Regions from separate parts of the Kineococcus endophyticus genome, predicted to be linked through region 2. Evidence: riboswitches for the same ligand, from Rfam matches in the RefSeq annotation. Region 2 holds a riboswitch; the other holds the start of a gene.
The links. A riboswitch is a leader RNA that binds a small molecule or an ion and turns the genes downstream of it on or off. The one in region 2 is predicted to bind S-adenosylmethionine.
Positions count from the first base shown of each region.

Region 1: another riboswitch for S-adenosylmethionine. It lies ahead of AB1207_RS04265 (ABC transporter ATP-binding protein); the one in region 2 lies ahead of AB1207_RS09985 (amino acid permease).

Region 1 is NZ_JBFNQN010000003.1:16,202-23,293, forward strand. It holds gene AB1207_RS04240 (NmrA family NAD(P)-binding protein) at 1-582, shown strand, start outside; gene AB1207_RS04245 (flavin-containing monooxygenase) at 569-2,038, opposite strand; gene AB1207_RS04250 (GNAT family N-acetyltransferase) at 2,228-3,385, shown strand; gene AB1207_RS04255 (ABC transporter permease) at 3,366-4,172, opposite strand; gene AB1207_RS04260 (aliphatic sulfonate ABC transporter substrate-binding protein) at 4,169-5,161, opposite strand; gene AB1207_RS04265 (ABC transporter ATP-binding protein) at 5,242-5,988, opposite strand; SAM riboswitch class I at 6,066-6,158, opposite strand; gene AB1207_RS04270 (YqjF family protein) at 6,233-6,955, shown strand.
Region 2 is NZ_JBFNQN010000006.1:123,291-130,382, reverse strand. It holds gene AB1207_RS09995 (glycoside hydrolase family 15 protein) at 1-43, shown strand, start outside; gene AB1207_RS09990 (NtaA/DmoA family FMN-dependent monooxygenase) at 65-1,432, opposite strand; gene AB1207_RS09985 (amino acid permease) at 1,429-2,856, opposite strand; SAM riboswitch class IV at 2,870-2,978, opposite strand; gene AB1207_RS09980 (hypothetical protein) at 3,039-4,262, opposite strand; gene AB1207_RS09975 (DeoR/GlpR family DNA-binding transcription regulator) at 4,492-5,274, shown strand; gene AB1207_RS09970 (xylulokinase) at 5,271-6,770, shown strand; gene AB1207_RS09965 (zinc-dependent alcohol dehydrogenase) at 6,799-7,092, shown strand, end outside.

The DNA.
Region 1 (7,092 bases), on a different contig from region 2:
GCGGCCGGCGCGGAGCGCGTCCTCTACACGAGCCACCAGGCGGCCTCGCGCGCCTCGCAGTTCAGCCCGGCCCGAGGTCACGCCGCGACGGAGGAGCACCTCGCCGCCGGCGGCCCGTTCACTGCGCTGCGCAACGGGTTCTACGCGACGACGGTGCCGTACCTGCTCGGCGACGCGCTCACGACGGGGGAGCTCACTGCCCCCGCCGACGGTCCGGTCTCGTGGACCGGGCACGACGACCTCGCGGAGGCGGCCGCGCGCACGCTGCTGGCCGAGAACCCGGCCGAGGGGCCCACGCCACCTCTCACCGGGCCCGATGCCCTGGACCTCGCCGACGTCGCAAGGGTGCTCACCGACGTCTCGGGTCGCCCGGTGCGCCGCGTCGTCGTGGACGACGAGCAGTGGCTGGCCGACCAGGCGGCGGCGGGAGTTCCGGTGGGCGCATCGGAGTTCACGCTCGGCATGTTCCGCGCGTCCCGCGCGGGGGAGTTCTCCGTCGTCGACCCGACCCTGGCCGAACTCCTCGGACGTCCCGCGACGCCGCTGCGGATCCTCCTGGAGGCCGCCGTCAGTGGGCGGTGACCGACGCTCGCTCCGTCACCGCGCCCATCCGCGCCCGCAGCGCGGGCACGAGGTACGCGTAGCTCGCCGGGGTCAGGGGTGTCGTCCACTGACCGCGTCGCACGGCGGCGGGCAGCGGCAGACCGAGGTCGTCGAGCATCTGGTCGAGCACAGCGAACGATCCGCTCGGTACCTGCTGCTGCCGGTGGGCGGCGGCCTGCCGGTGGGTCAGGTGGAACCGGTGGCCCGTGCGCTGCACCTCGTCCCGGCGCGGAGCGGGCACCACGCCCGCCAGGTGGCCGGCGAGCCACACCGCGCCCACCTCCGCCGACAGGGGGCTGCGGTAGGTGTTGCCCCATCCGGCGAACGCCAGGCGGGGGACGTCGGCCGGCAGGATCCGCCGGTGCAGCGCCATGACGCCGTCGGCGTCCAGCAGGCGTTCACGCACGGACGCGTCCAGCGGGGAGAGGTCCTGGTCGAAACCCGTCGCGGCGACCACGACGTCCGCCGGCACGCGCGACCCGTCGGACAACTGCACGTCCCCCGCACCCAGCGCGGTGATCGACCGTTCGCGGCGGACGGTGATGCGACCGCTGCGGACCGCCTCGAAGAACCCGTCCGTGACGAGGCTGTCCGCGTAGGGCAGGGGCGTGTCGGGCAGCAGACCGACTCCGCGCGCACCCGTGCGGCGGGCGATCCGCTGGGCCAGGGACCAGAGCACCGCGCGCCGCACCGGAGCGTCGACGGTGGCGAGCAGGGTCTGGAAGCGGGTCGTCCGTTCCGGGGCCATCAGGTGTTCCCCGAGGCGGGTCAGGAGCAGGTGGCGGAACGTCAACGATCCGGCGATGCGCTTGGGGACCTTCCACCGGACGGCCCGGGCCACGACGGTCGTCGAGCGCGCCGTCCGCGACGCGGCGACGGCGACGTCGCACGCGGTTTTGCCCCAGCCCACGACGACGACGTCGCGCCCCGCGAGGACGGCACCGTCGCCGAGCTGGGTGGGTTCGACGACCTGCCCACCGGTGGCGTCGAACACGTCGCGGCCCGGCCAGTCCGGCACGTGCGGGGTCGAGAACACGCCGTTCGCGAGCACGAGCCAGTCGACGTCCAGGAGGGAGACGCCCTGCGCGTCGCGGACCTGCACGGACCAGCCGTCGCCGGCGGGGACGGCGCGTTCGACCGTCGCACCGAGGCGGACGCGGTCACGGACGCCCTTCACGTCGGCGTAGTGCTCGAGGTAGGCGCGGACGTGGTTCCCGGTGGGGTGCAGGGGGAAGTCCGCGGGCATGGGCACGTCCGAGAACGCGTAGGAGACGCGGTCGTCCTGGGTCGACACGTCGGGGTAGCGCCGGGTCGAGCTCCACACGCCGCCGAGGTCGGGCGCCTTCTCCAGCACGGTGACCTCGTGGCCGAACTGCGTCAGCACGGCGGCGGTGACCAGGCCGGACGGCCCGGCGCCCACGACAGCGATCCTCATGCCGCCAGCGTCGGACCCCGTGGTCGCCGTCGGATACCGGAGTCACCCGTTCGTCGGGAACCCGGGTGCGCCGAGGAGGTGATTCGTCCCCCGTCCGGCCCTGCACGGACGCACCGGGTCATCGACCTCACCCGTCCGCACCCCGCAGCATCGGGGCAGACCACCGCTCACCGAGGGAACGAGTGCCGCATGGACCTGCACGTCACCGAGCACCGGCAGCTCACCGCGGTGCAGAAGCTCGCCCACGACTGGCAGGCGCTGCACGACGCCGCCGGCGAGGCCAACCCCTTCACCGGACCCGACTGGGCGCTCACCTGGCTGGACCACTTCGCCGGTGACCCCCGCCACGAACCGCTCGTGCTCGAGGTCCGCGACGGCGACCGCCTCGTGGGCATCGCCCCGCTGTACCGCCGCTCGGTGCTGCGCGGCCTGGCGACGCTCGTGCAACCCATCGGCACCGGCAGCCTGTGGATCGGGCCGTTCGAGCAGCCCGCCCTGCTGACCGACCCGACGTGCGCCCGCGACGTCGCGCGCGCCGTCGTCGGCCACCTCTGCGCCGACCCCACGGGCTGGGACGTGGCGCAGTTCGCGCTCGGCGAGAACGTCCCGTGGTTCGAGCCGGAGTGGCTGCCCGACTGGTCCTTCACCCTCCTGCAGCGGCGCACCCGGCCGTCGGCGGTGCTGCGGCTTGAAGGCGTCGACAACGTCTACGCCGGCCGCCGGAACCTCAAGGAGTCGTTGCGGCGCGCCCGGAACCGGCTCACGCGCGACGTCGGTGCCGACGGCTGGTCCGTGCGCCGGGTCACCGACCCCGCGCTCCTGCCCGCCGCGTTCGACCGGCTCGTCGCCCTGCACGGGGAGCGCTCGCAACTGCGCGACGGCCGCCCCGTGCACGCCGACATCTACGCCGACCCGCGCGTGCTCGGTTACCTGCGCGACGTCGTGACCCGCGCCGGGGAGCACGGCGGCGCGAGCGTCTACGAACTGCTCGTCGGCGAGACCGTCGAGGCGAGCCAACTCGTCCTGCACACCCGCTCGGCCAGCTACTCCTCGACGTCCGGGGTGTCCGAACGCGCGTGGCCGTACTCGGCCGTGACCTACCTGCTGTCCCTCGCCGTGAAGGACGCGCAGGAAGCCGGGCACCGGGTGCTGAACCTGTCGACGGGCCCCAACCAGGCCAAGCTCCGGTGGACCGACGAGGTGCGCACCTCCACGGAGTTCGCCGTCGTCGGGCCGCGCCGCCGGTCCAAGGCGCTGACGCTCGCCCTCGACGCGCACGCCGTCCTCGCCGGGTTCGCCGAGGCGCGGCGAGCGCACCGGGTCCGGCTCACTCCCGGGAAGCCTTGACCCGGTTCTCCACGACGCCGAGGACCAGGTCGGTCGCCTTGCCCAGGAGCGCCAGCAGGATGATCGCCAGGAACACCTGGTCGGTGCGGGAGGTGTTCTGCCCGTTCGTCATCTGGTAGCCGAGGCCGATGGAGGACGAGATCAGTTCGGCGGCGACGAGGAACAGCCAGCTCTGAGCGAGCCCGAGCCGCAACCCCGACAGCAGGGCCGGGGCGGTGGCGGGCAGCAGGACCGACGTGAAGAGGCCCAGCCCGCGCCGGCCGTAGGCGCGGCCGACCTCGACGAGCGCGGGGTCGAGGTGGGTGAGGGAGGAGACGACCGTCGTGTAGACGGGGAAGAACGCCCCGATCGCGACGAGGGTGATCTTCGGGGGTTCGCCGAGCCCGATCCACAGCCCCAGCAACGGGACCCAGGCCAGGGACGGCACGGCGCGCAGGGCGCCGAGCGTGGGGGACAGCAGGCGGTAGGCCGTCGCGGAGGACCCCGTCAGACCACCGACGACGAGCCCCGCCACCGCGCCGCAGGCGAACCCGACGAGCACGCGCTGGACGCTGATCGCGATGTTCAGCTGCAGCGCGCCGGTCGCCGACAGCTGCTGTGCGGCGGTGAGGACGTCGGCCGGGGAGGGAAGTTGGCTCGGCAGGAACAACCCGGCGGCCGTCGTGACCCACCAGGCCACGACGAGCGCGACGGGGACGACGGCTCCCAGCCACCAGCGCGACCGCGGCCGCCGGGTCGGGGCGCGGTCCGCCGCCGCCGGCGCAGCACCAGCGTCCAGCACGCTCACGCGGCGCTCGCCTTCTGTGCGAACTCCGGCACGAGCAACGTGTCGAGGGCCTTGCGCGCCGCGTCCTCCGACGGCACGTCGCCCGTCGCGGCCATCAGCGGGACGATCCCCGACAGCACGGTCCGCTGCGCGTCGCCCGGAACCCCGTCCAGGTCGAGCGTCGTGCGCTCCAGCACGCGGGCGGCCACCTCCGGGGACAACTGCGCCGTCGTGGCGTAGAGGGTGGCGAGGTCGGCGGGGTTCGCCAGCGCCCACGCACGGGCCTTCGCGTACGCGTCGACGACCTGCTGGACGAGGTCGGGGGAGTTCTGCACGAACTCCTCGCGTGCGTTCAGCACGCCGTAGGTGTTGAAGTCGACGTTGCGGTACAGCAGCTTCGACCCCGCCTGGAGCTCGGTCGCGGCCATGTTCGGGTCCAGGCCCGCCCACGCGTCGACGTCCCCGCGTTCGAGTGCGGCGCGTCCGTCGGCGTGCTGGATGTTGAGGATCTCGACGTCGGTGCCGGACAACCCGGCCTGGGCGAGGGCCTGCTGCAGGAAGAAGTACGGGTCGGTGCCGGTCGTCGCGGCGATCTTCTTGCCGCGCAGACCCGCGACGTCGGTGACCGTCGAGTCCTTGCCGACGACGAGCGCGGTCCACTCCGGCTGGGAGTAGACCTCGACGGTCTGCACGGGGGAGCCGTTCGTGCGGGCCTGCAGCACGGCCGACCCCGCGGTGGAGGCGAGGTCGAGGTTGCCGTTGCGGAGGAACTCGTTGGCCTTGTTGCTGCCCTGGGACTGCTCCCACTGGACGGTCAGCCCGGCGTCCTCGAGCAGCTTCTGCTCCCGCACCACGAGGCTCAGCGGGTTGTAGAGCGCGTAGTCGAGGCGGACGCGGTCGCCACCGCCCGAGCCCGATGCGGGCGCGGCGGCGGGGCTGCCGGAGGACGACTCGCCCTGGACGCAGGCGGCCGCGGTGAGCGCGAGACCGCCGAGACCGAGGCCGAGCAGGGCGCGACGGGAGGTGCTGGACGTGGACGAGGGCAGCGTGGACACAGGTCTCCCAGGGGGTGGGGGGTGAGGTGGGTGCGTCAGGCGGAGCGCGGGACGCCGAGCAGGTCGAGCAGTTCGACACGCAGCCGGGCCGTGGCGGCGTCGGCGCGGTCGCGCGGGCGGGGGGCGTCGACGGCGAGGTCACGGACGATGCCGGCACCGTCCCCGGTCTCGTCGGAACGGCCGAGAACGAGGACCCGGTCGGCGAGGTGCAGGGCCTCGTCGACGTCGTGGGTGACGAAGACGACGGTCGCGCCGGTGCTGCGCTGCACGTCGTCGAGGAGGTCCTGCATCTTCAGCCGGGTCAGCGCGTCGAGCGCCGCGAACGGCTCGTCGAGCAGGAGCACCCCGGGGCGGCGGACGAGGGCGCGGGCCAGGGCTGTCCGCTGGGCCATGCCGCCGGAGACGCGGCGCGGTCGGTGGTCGGCGAACTCCTCGAGCCCGACGACCTCGAGCCAGCGCAGCACCTCGGCCCGGCCTGCGGCGCGGTCGGTCCCGCGGGGCAACCCGAAGGCGACGTTGCCGGCGAGGTCGCGCCACGGCAGCAGGCGCGGCTCCTGGAACACGACGGCCGTGCGCGGGTGGACGCCGCGGACGGGCTGCCCGGCGACCTCCACCGCCCCCGACGTCGGGGTGTCGAGGCCGGCGATCAGGCGGAGCAGCGTCGACTTCCCGCAGCCGGAGGCGCCGACGAGGGCCACCGTGCTGCCGGCGGCGAGGTCGAGGTCGAGCGGGGCGAGGACCCGGCGGCCGCCGAAGGAGCGGCTGACCCCGCGCAGGGTCACGCCGGCGGCGTCGACCCGGCCGGTCGGCGCGGTGGGGGCGGGGGCGTTGCCGGTCACGGGTGTCGTCGTCACGATCTCCTCCATCGGTCCCGGCATGAGCACCACACCTCACGAGGAGGCGGTTGCTGCGGCGTCGTCGAGCCAGGTCTCTCGGCCGCTCTGGATGGTGGCGTCACTGTAGGCCAGCTGTGGGGGTGCTGCCGAACCGGTCGCCGGACCGGGGGTCCTCGGGCACCCTGATCCGGTGATCGACCGCCTGCCCTCGCCCGAGGCCGTCGCCCTCACGGGGCCGGTGATGATGCACCAGCACTGGGACGACCTGGCCTTCCTGCACTGGGCCGTCGACCCCGAGCGCATAGCCCCGTTCATGCCCCCCGGGGTGCGCCCCGACGTGCTGGACGGCGCCACCTACGTGGGGCTCATCCCCTTCACCCTCCGCGGCGCCGGGCCGGGCCGGCGGGTCAGCGTGCCGTACGCGGGGACGTTCCTGGAGACGAACGTCCGCTTCTACTCCGTCGACGACGAGGGCCGGCGCGGCGTCGTCTTCGCGAGCCTGGACGCGAGCCGGCTCGCGGTCGTGCTGGGCGCGCAGCTGGCGTTCGGGCTGCCCTACCGGTGGTCGCACATGCGCCACGCGATCCGCGTGCAGGAGGGCGCGCGGGAACTGCTGTGGACGTGCCGGACGCGGGAGGGCGTGACCAGCCGCGTCGCCGTCCGCGAGGGCGGCACGGCGGTCGACGACCTGGGCGTGTTCCTCACGTCGCGCTTCGGCCTGCACGCCGAGCACCTCGGCCGGACCTGGTGGATCGCGAACGAGCACGAGCGGTGGCCGCTGCGGTCGGCGGAACTGCTGGAGCTCGACGACGGTCTCGTGGCGGCCGCGGGGGTCCAGGTCAGCGGCGCGCCCGACCACGTCGCGTTCGCCCGCCGCGTCACGACGCGGTTCGCCCTGCCCCGACCGGTCTGACCCGGTCCTCGACGGCGTGCCGAGGGAACTCGCTCGTGCGATGCTCCGTTCACCGTTGACAGACCGTTCCCGAGACCCAGGAGAGGACCGCCGCCGCCGATGTGCGACGACGATCACGCCGACGACCCTTCAAGTCC
Region 2 (7,092 bases):
CTCCGCGGTGCTGCTGGCCCGCGCCGAGGCCGACGGGCTCTGACGAGCCCCGGTCCTGCGGCGGTCAGCCCCGCTGCAGGGCCGGGTACGTCGCGCTCAGCCGGTCCCGCCCGTCGCCCCGCACCCGCGAGCGCAGGGTTCCCGTCTTCACCGAGGGGTCGTACAGGCCCCGGTCGACGAGGGCCGGCACGGCGAGCTCGGCGAAGTCCTCCAACGTCCCGGGGCTGAGCAGCGGGTTGAGGACGTAGCCGTCGAGCCCTGCGGCGGCGGCGTGCTCGCCCATCGCGTCGGCCACCTGGTCGGGAGTTCCGACGAAGAACAAGTCGCCACCGCGGGCGACGGACGTGAACCGCCGCCGCACCTCGCCGGCGGTCAGCGGCGGGGAACCCGGCCCGGCCTTCAGCACGTAGCTGGACAAGCCGTTCGTGACGGTGCTCAGGGGTTCGTCGTCGGCGTAGCGGGAGATGTCGATGCCGGTGTCGCCGGAGTAGGAGACGAGCTGGGCACGCAACCGGTAGGTGCTCTGGAGGTCGTCGTACTTGGCCTGCGCCTCGTCCTCGGTGCGACCCACCACGACACGCGCCAGGGCGAGGGCGCGCAGGTCGTCGTCCGCTCGGCCGAGGGCCGCGGCACGGCTGCGGACGTCGGCCAGGCCGGCGGCGATCTTCGTCGGGTCCGCCTGCGGCAGCAGCAGTACCTCGCCGTGCCGGGCCCCGAACTCCCGGCCGCGCGGCGACCACCCGGCCTGGAACAGCAGCGGGGTGCGCTGCGGGGAGGGGGACGTGAGCGCCGGGCCGTGCACGCGGAAGTGCTCCCCGTCGTGCGCGAGGGGGCGGACCGATCCGGGCCGGGCCCACGTCGCGCCGGCCTTGTCGGCCACCACGGCGTCGTCGGCCCACGAGCTCTCCCACAACTGGTGGGTGACCTCGAGGAACTCGTCCGCGCGGCCGTACCGGTCGGCGTGGGCGAGCTGGCGGTCCAACCCGAAGCTGCGAGCGGCGCTCTCCAGGTAGCTGGTCACCACGTTCCACCCGATGCGGCCACCGGTGAGGTGGTCGAGCGTCGCGAAGCGGCGGGCCAGGGAGAACGGGTGCTCGTAGGTGGTGGACGCCGTGACGACGAACGCGAGGTCGCGCGCGGTCTCGGCCAGTGCGGGGACGTAGGCGAAGGGGTCGTTCGCGGGAACCTCGACCGCCTCGCCGACGGCGGCGTCCAGCGACCCCTCGTAGCTGTCGTACAACCCCAGGACGTCGGCGAGGAACAGGGCGTGCAACCCCGCCTGTTCGGCGGTGGTGGCGACGTGGCGCCACCGGTCGAGGCTGTTGACGCCGACACGGTCGTCCGCGGGGTGGGTCCACAACCCGGGGGCACCACCGCAGCCGACGCTGGCCTGTTCGTAGAGGGCGACGACGAGGGGCCTGTTCGTGCTCACGCCGCAACCCTGCCAGAGGCGCCAGAACCCCGGCGCAACCGGTGCACGAGGTAGCAGGCGGCGGTGAACACGACCCCGATGACCGTGGCCAGCCGCTGGGACCCGTCGAACAGGGACGCCACCACGGAGACCGCGCAGGCCACGAGGACGAACACCGGTGCGAACGGGAAGAAGCGCGAGTGGTAGGGCAACGTGGCCGGATCCGTCCCGGCAGCGCGCAGACGGCGGCGCTGCACGAACTGCGCCAGAGCGATCACCGCCCACACCGCCACGACGGCGAAACCCGCGACCGACACCAGCACCACGTAGACGGTTCCCGCCGCGACGTACGAACTGACGAGCGACACGAGGCCCCCGGCCAGGCTCACCGCCACCGCGAGCACCGGGATGCCCCGACGGTCGGTGCGGGCGAACGCCGGCGGCAGGTCCCCGGTGAGCGCGAGCGACCGCAGCAGGCGGGAACAGGCGTACAGCCCGGAGACCCCGGCGGACATGAGTGCCGTGATGATGACGACGGCGATGACGTCGGCCGCGTACGGGATGCCCGAGGCGGCGAACACCGTGACGAACGGACTGGTCTCCACGGACTCGTCGGCGCTGCCGAGTTGCGCGTACGGGACCAGCGCGGCCATGACGACGATCGCGCCGATGAAGAACACGACCAGCCGCACCATCGTCGTGCGGACGGCCTGCGGCACGACGCGGGCCGGGTCGTCGGTCTCGCCGGCCGCGATGGCGATGAGTTCGGTGCCCGAGAAGGCGTAGAACACCGCGAGCACGGCCACGAGGACCCCGCCGATCCCGGCGGGCAGCAGTCCGTCCGGAGTGACGAAGTTCGACAGCAGGGGTGCCGGGGCGTCCGACCGGCTGATCCCCACGATCGCCAGGGCCCCGACGACGATGAAGACGACGACGGCGGTCACCTTGACGGCGGCGAGCAGGCTCTCGGTGTCCCCGTACAAGCGCACCGGCGCGAGGTTCACCGCCAGCAGCACCGCGGCGAACACCGCGCACCACAACCAGACCGGCACGGCGGGGAACCACCGCTGCATGAGCAGGCCCGACGCCGTCAGTTCCGAACCGATCGCGGCCACCCAGCACAGCCAGTACAGCCAGGCCGTCGTGAAACCCGTCGCCGGACCGAGGATGCGGTGGGCGTAGACGTGGAACCCGCCGGACTCGGGCATCTGCACGGCCAGCTCACCGAGGCACGTCATGAGCTGCCAGGCCACGACCGCGCCGATCGCGTAGGCGATGACGGCTCCCAGTGGCCCGGCCTGGTAGATCGTGTAACCGGAGGAGATGAACAACCCGGAACCGATGACGCCCCCCAGGGCGATCATCACCAGGTGGCGGGACCGCAGGCCCCGTCGCAGCTCGGCGGTCCCCGGCTGCGCCTGCAGGGGGACGGGGGTGTCGGCCATGGTTCTCCTCACGCGTCCGCTCTTGCCGCGCGCTCCGCGCGGCCGGGTCTTCACCTGGAGCACCCCACGCGGAGGAGGGTTGCTGGGCAGCCGGCCAGGGCCCGAGGCTGCCGCTCGTGACCGGCCACGGATCCTAGGGAGAGCGCGACGGGAGCGTCAAAGGGGCTCGTTGCCGGAACGGGTCACACCAGGTTCTCCCCCTGCAGCAGCAGTTCCACCGCCGCCGGGGGCAGGCGCGGGACGTGCAGGCGGAGGAACTGGTGGTCCGCCCCGCCCCGGCGGAACCAGCCGAGGCCGGACTCCGCGTGCCCCCAGCGCTGCACACCGACCCGGCGACCTCGGACCCGGACGGTCGTGTGCCCGCCGGCGGGGTCCATGAGGCTCGTCCGGTCCTCCGGTGCGCCGCTGGGTGCGGCGCCGGGTCCCGGCCGAGCCCAGACGTGCAGGACCGTCGCGTCCCGTTCGGCGGAACGGGGCAGGACGACCTCGTGGATGCTCGTCCCGGCCGGCACCCAGCAGAGCACCACCTCGAACCCCTCGTCCCCCTCCTCCCCGCGGCTGAAGCACCAGCACCGCTGCCCCGCCGCGACGAGGGGCGGGAGTTCGGGCAGCGGCCCGCCGAGCCACGCCTCGACCTCGGCCGGGGTCCGGGCCCGCAGTTCCACGGAGATCGGAGTCCTGGACCACATCCCGAGACCCCCACCGCGCATCGCGCCCGGAGCCCGCAACCGCGACAGCAGGTCCGCCACCGGACCGGTCAACGGCAGGCCCACCGCGGGTGCCGGGTGCGCGGCGGCCCAGGCGACCGCCTCCTCCTCGGCGACCCGCTCCGGCCAGAGGGCCAGTTCCGGCTGCTCCCAGTCCGTGTCGAGGTCCACCTCGGGCCAGGGGACGATCGCCGGCACGGAGAGGAAGCCCGACCTCCCCGAGTCCCGTCCGTCGGGCAGTCGCCACTCGTGCTCGACGTGGTGCGCCGCGGTGGCGGCCTCGACCGCCGACAGGACGAACCGCGTCCGCTCGCGGTCGAGACTGTCCAGCAGCGCGCGGAGCGCGACGGCAGGACCGTCCGCGAGCGACGCCGCGATCCGCAGGACGCGGTCGTCCAGGGCCGGTCGGTGGTGGTCCCACCCGGCGTCCAGCGCCCCGCCGTGCTCCAGGGCCGCGACGGCGTCCGCCCACCGCACCACGGCGCGCGGACGCAGCTCGGGGTCCCGGCCGGACGGCGGACCGACCGCGATGAAACCCGCCGCGTCGAGCACGGGCAGCCAGCCGCCGCACCGGGCCAGCAGGTCCACGGCCGCCTGGTGGCCTCCCCCGCGTTCGCTCGTCGCCAGCCGGAGGGTCGCCGCCAACTCCTCCGGCGCCAGGCCCGTGGGGGATGCGAACTCGTGCTCGTCCTCGTCCACGTCCCCATCGTCCTCCAGCAGGCCCACGCGGTTCCGTCGAACCGGCGGCGAGGATCATCCGGGGCACCAGAGGGGCCGCACCCTGCTGCTCGTGGGACGACGACATCCTGTCATCACGCATGTCCGTGTGAACTTCACGTTGCGGCCTGTTGCCAATGGGGCGGAGGGCTGGTTGACTCCCCCTCACCCGGTCGCACGGACGCGACCACCGGTCCCGGAGCGGAGCCACGTGAGCAGTCTCGACCGTCGCCACGTGATCGCCGAACGCGTCCGCGCGCAGGGGTCCGTGCGCATCGACGCGCTCGCCGAGGAGTTCGGCGTGAGCGCCATGACCATCCACCGCGACCTGGACCACCTCCACAGCCGCGGGGTGCTGCGCAAGGTGCGCTCGGGGGCCGAGGCCCGGCCGAGCGAGGCGTTCGAGCACCACCACGCCTACCGCGCCGACCTCAACGTGCCGCAGAAGCGAGCCATCGCCGCCGCGGCCCTGCGGTGGGCGGCGGACCGCGGAGCGCTGCAGGCCGTGGCCCTGGACGACAGCACGACGGCGCTGCACCTCGTCCCCGCCCTCAAGGAGCGCGGGCCCCTCACGGTGGTGTCGAACTTCCTGCCCGTCCTCACCGCCTTCGCCACCGAACCGGAGGTCCGGCTCACGGCGGTGGGCGGGGAGTTCGTCCCCGAGTTCGCCTCCTTCGGCGGTTCCAGCGCCGTCGCCGCGCTGGCCGACCTGCACTACGACGTCGTGTTCATGTCCGTCACGGCCGTGTCCGACGGCGCCTGCTTCCACCCGTCCCGCGCCACGGCGGACCTCAAGCGCGCCTTCCTGCGCAGCGCGGAACTGCGGGTCCTGCTGGCCGACCACACGAAGTTCACGCGCCGCGCCGTGCACCGCATCGGGAACCTCGCGGAGTTCGACGTCGTCGTCGTCGACGCCGAGACCGATCCCGCCGACGTCGACGCCGTGCGCGCTGCGGGCGTCGAACTCGTCGTCGCCGAGGAGGCGCACCCGTGAACACCTCCCCCGTCGTCGCCGTCATCGCCGTCGACTGCTCGACGACCGCCGTCAAGGCCCTCGTCACCGCCTCCGACGGCGCTGTGCTGGCCTCGGCCTCCTCCCCGCTCCAGACGCGTTCGCCCGCCCCCGGCCGCGCCGAGCAGGACGCGCGGTCGTGGTGGACGGCACTGGACGAGGCCGTCCGCGCTGCGCTGCAGTCGCTCCCGGACCGCGGTGTCGTCCGCGCGCTGTGCATCAGCCACCAGCGGGAGTCGTTCGTGTGCCTCGACGAGGCCGGCGAACCACTCGCCCCGGCCATGCTCTGGCTCGACGGGCGAGCGGCCGAGCAGGTGGCGCGCGACGGCAGCGAGCACGTCGAACGGCTCTGCGGGAAACCCGCCGACATCACCCCCGGCCTGTACAAGCTGGCCTGGTTGCGCGACCACGCCCCCGACGTCCTCGACCGGGCGCACCACGTCGTCGACGTCCAGGGCTACCTCGTGCAGCGGCTCACGGGTCGCTGGGTGACGAGCACGGCGTCGATGGACCCGCTCGCGCTGCTGGACGTGGAGACGAAGGACTACCACCCCGACCTCCTGCGCATCGCCGGGGTGCGCCGCGACCAGCTGCCGGACCTCGCTCCCGTCGGCGCGGACCTCGGGGAACTCCTGCCCGTCGTGCGGCAGGCGTGGGGCCTCGCCGCGGGGACCGTGGTCGTCGCGGGCCTCGGCGACGGCCAGGCCGCCGGCCTCGGTGTCGGTGTCACGGAACCCGGTGACGCCTACCTCGTCATGGGCACGGCCGTCGTCATCGGCGCCCAGCACGAGGAGTACCGGCCCTCCCGCGCCTACCGGACGATGGTGTCCGCGTTCGCGGGGCAGCGGACGCTGGAGACGTTCTCCTCCTCGGGGACGTTCCTGTCCACCTGGTTCCGCAGGGAGTTCGGCGAGGCCGGAGCGGACGGCCGCCCGGACCCCGAACTGGAGGCCGCGGCCGCCGCCGTCCCGGTGGGTTCGGAGGGTCTGCTGACGCTGCCGCACTGGAACGCGACGCAGACCCCGCACTGGGACGCCCTGTCCTCCGGCGCCGTCCTCGGCTGGCGCGGGTTCCACACGCGCGCGCACATGTACCGGTCGCTGCTGGAGGGCATCGCGTTCGAGCTGCGCACGCAGCTCGACGGTCTGGAGGAGGCGACGGGTCGCCCCGTGCGGTCGATCCGCGCGATCGGCGGCGGCATGCGCAGCCCCCTGTGGGGCCAAATCCTCGCCGACGTCCTCGGCCGGCGCCTGCACAAGCGGGCCGACGGCGAGATCAGCGCCCTCGGCGCGGCCGTCGTCGCCCTCACCACCCTCGGCGAGCACCCGGACCTCGCGACCGCCTCGCACGCCCTCACCAGCTTCGAGGACGTCGTGGAACCCCTGCCGGAGAACGTGCAGCGCTACGAAGCCCTCCTGCCGCTCTACAAGTCCCTGTACCCGACGCTGCGCGACGTCCTGCACGCGCTGCACGTCTGACCCTCACCGTCCACCCAGAGGAGACCCAGTGCGAGCCGCCATCTTCCACGGCCCCGGCGACCTGCGGATGGAGGACGTCCCCGACCCCGAACCCGGCCCGGGCGAGGTGCTCGTCGACGTCCGCGCCGCCGCCACCTGCGGCACGGACCTGAAGTCCTACCGGCGCGGTCACCCCAAGCTGTTCCCCGTCCTGCCCTCGCGGTTCGGCCACGAGTTCGCGGGCGTCGTGCGCGCCGTCGGCGACGGTGTCACCGGGTTCTCCCCCGGCCAGCGCGTCGTCGCGGCGAACACCGCCCCGTGCGGGCACTGCTGGGCCTGCACG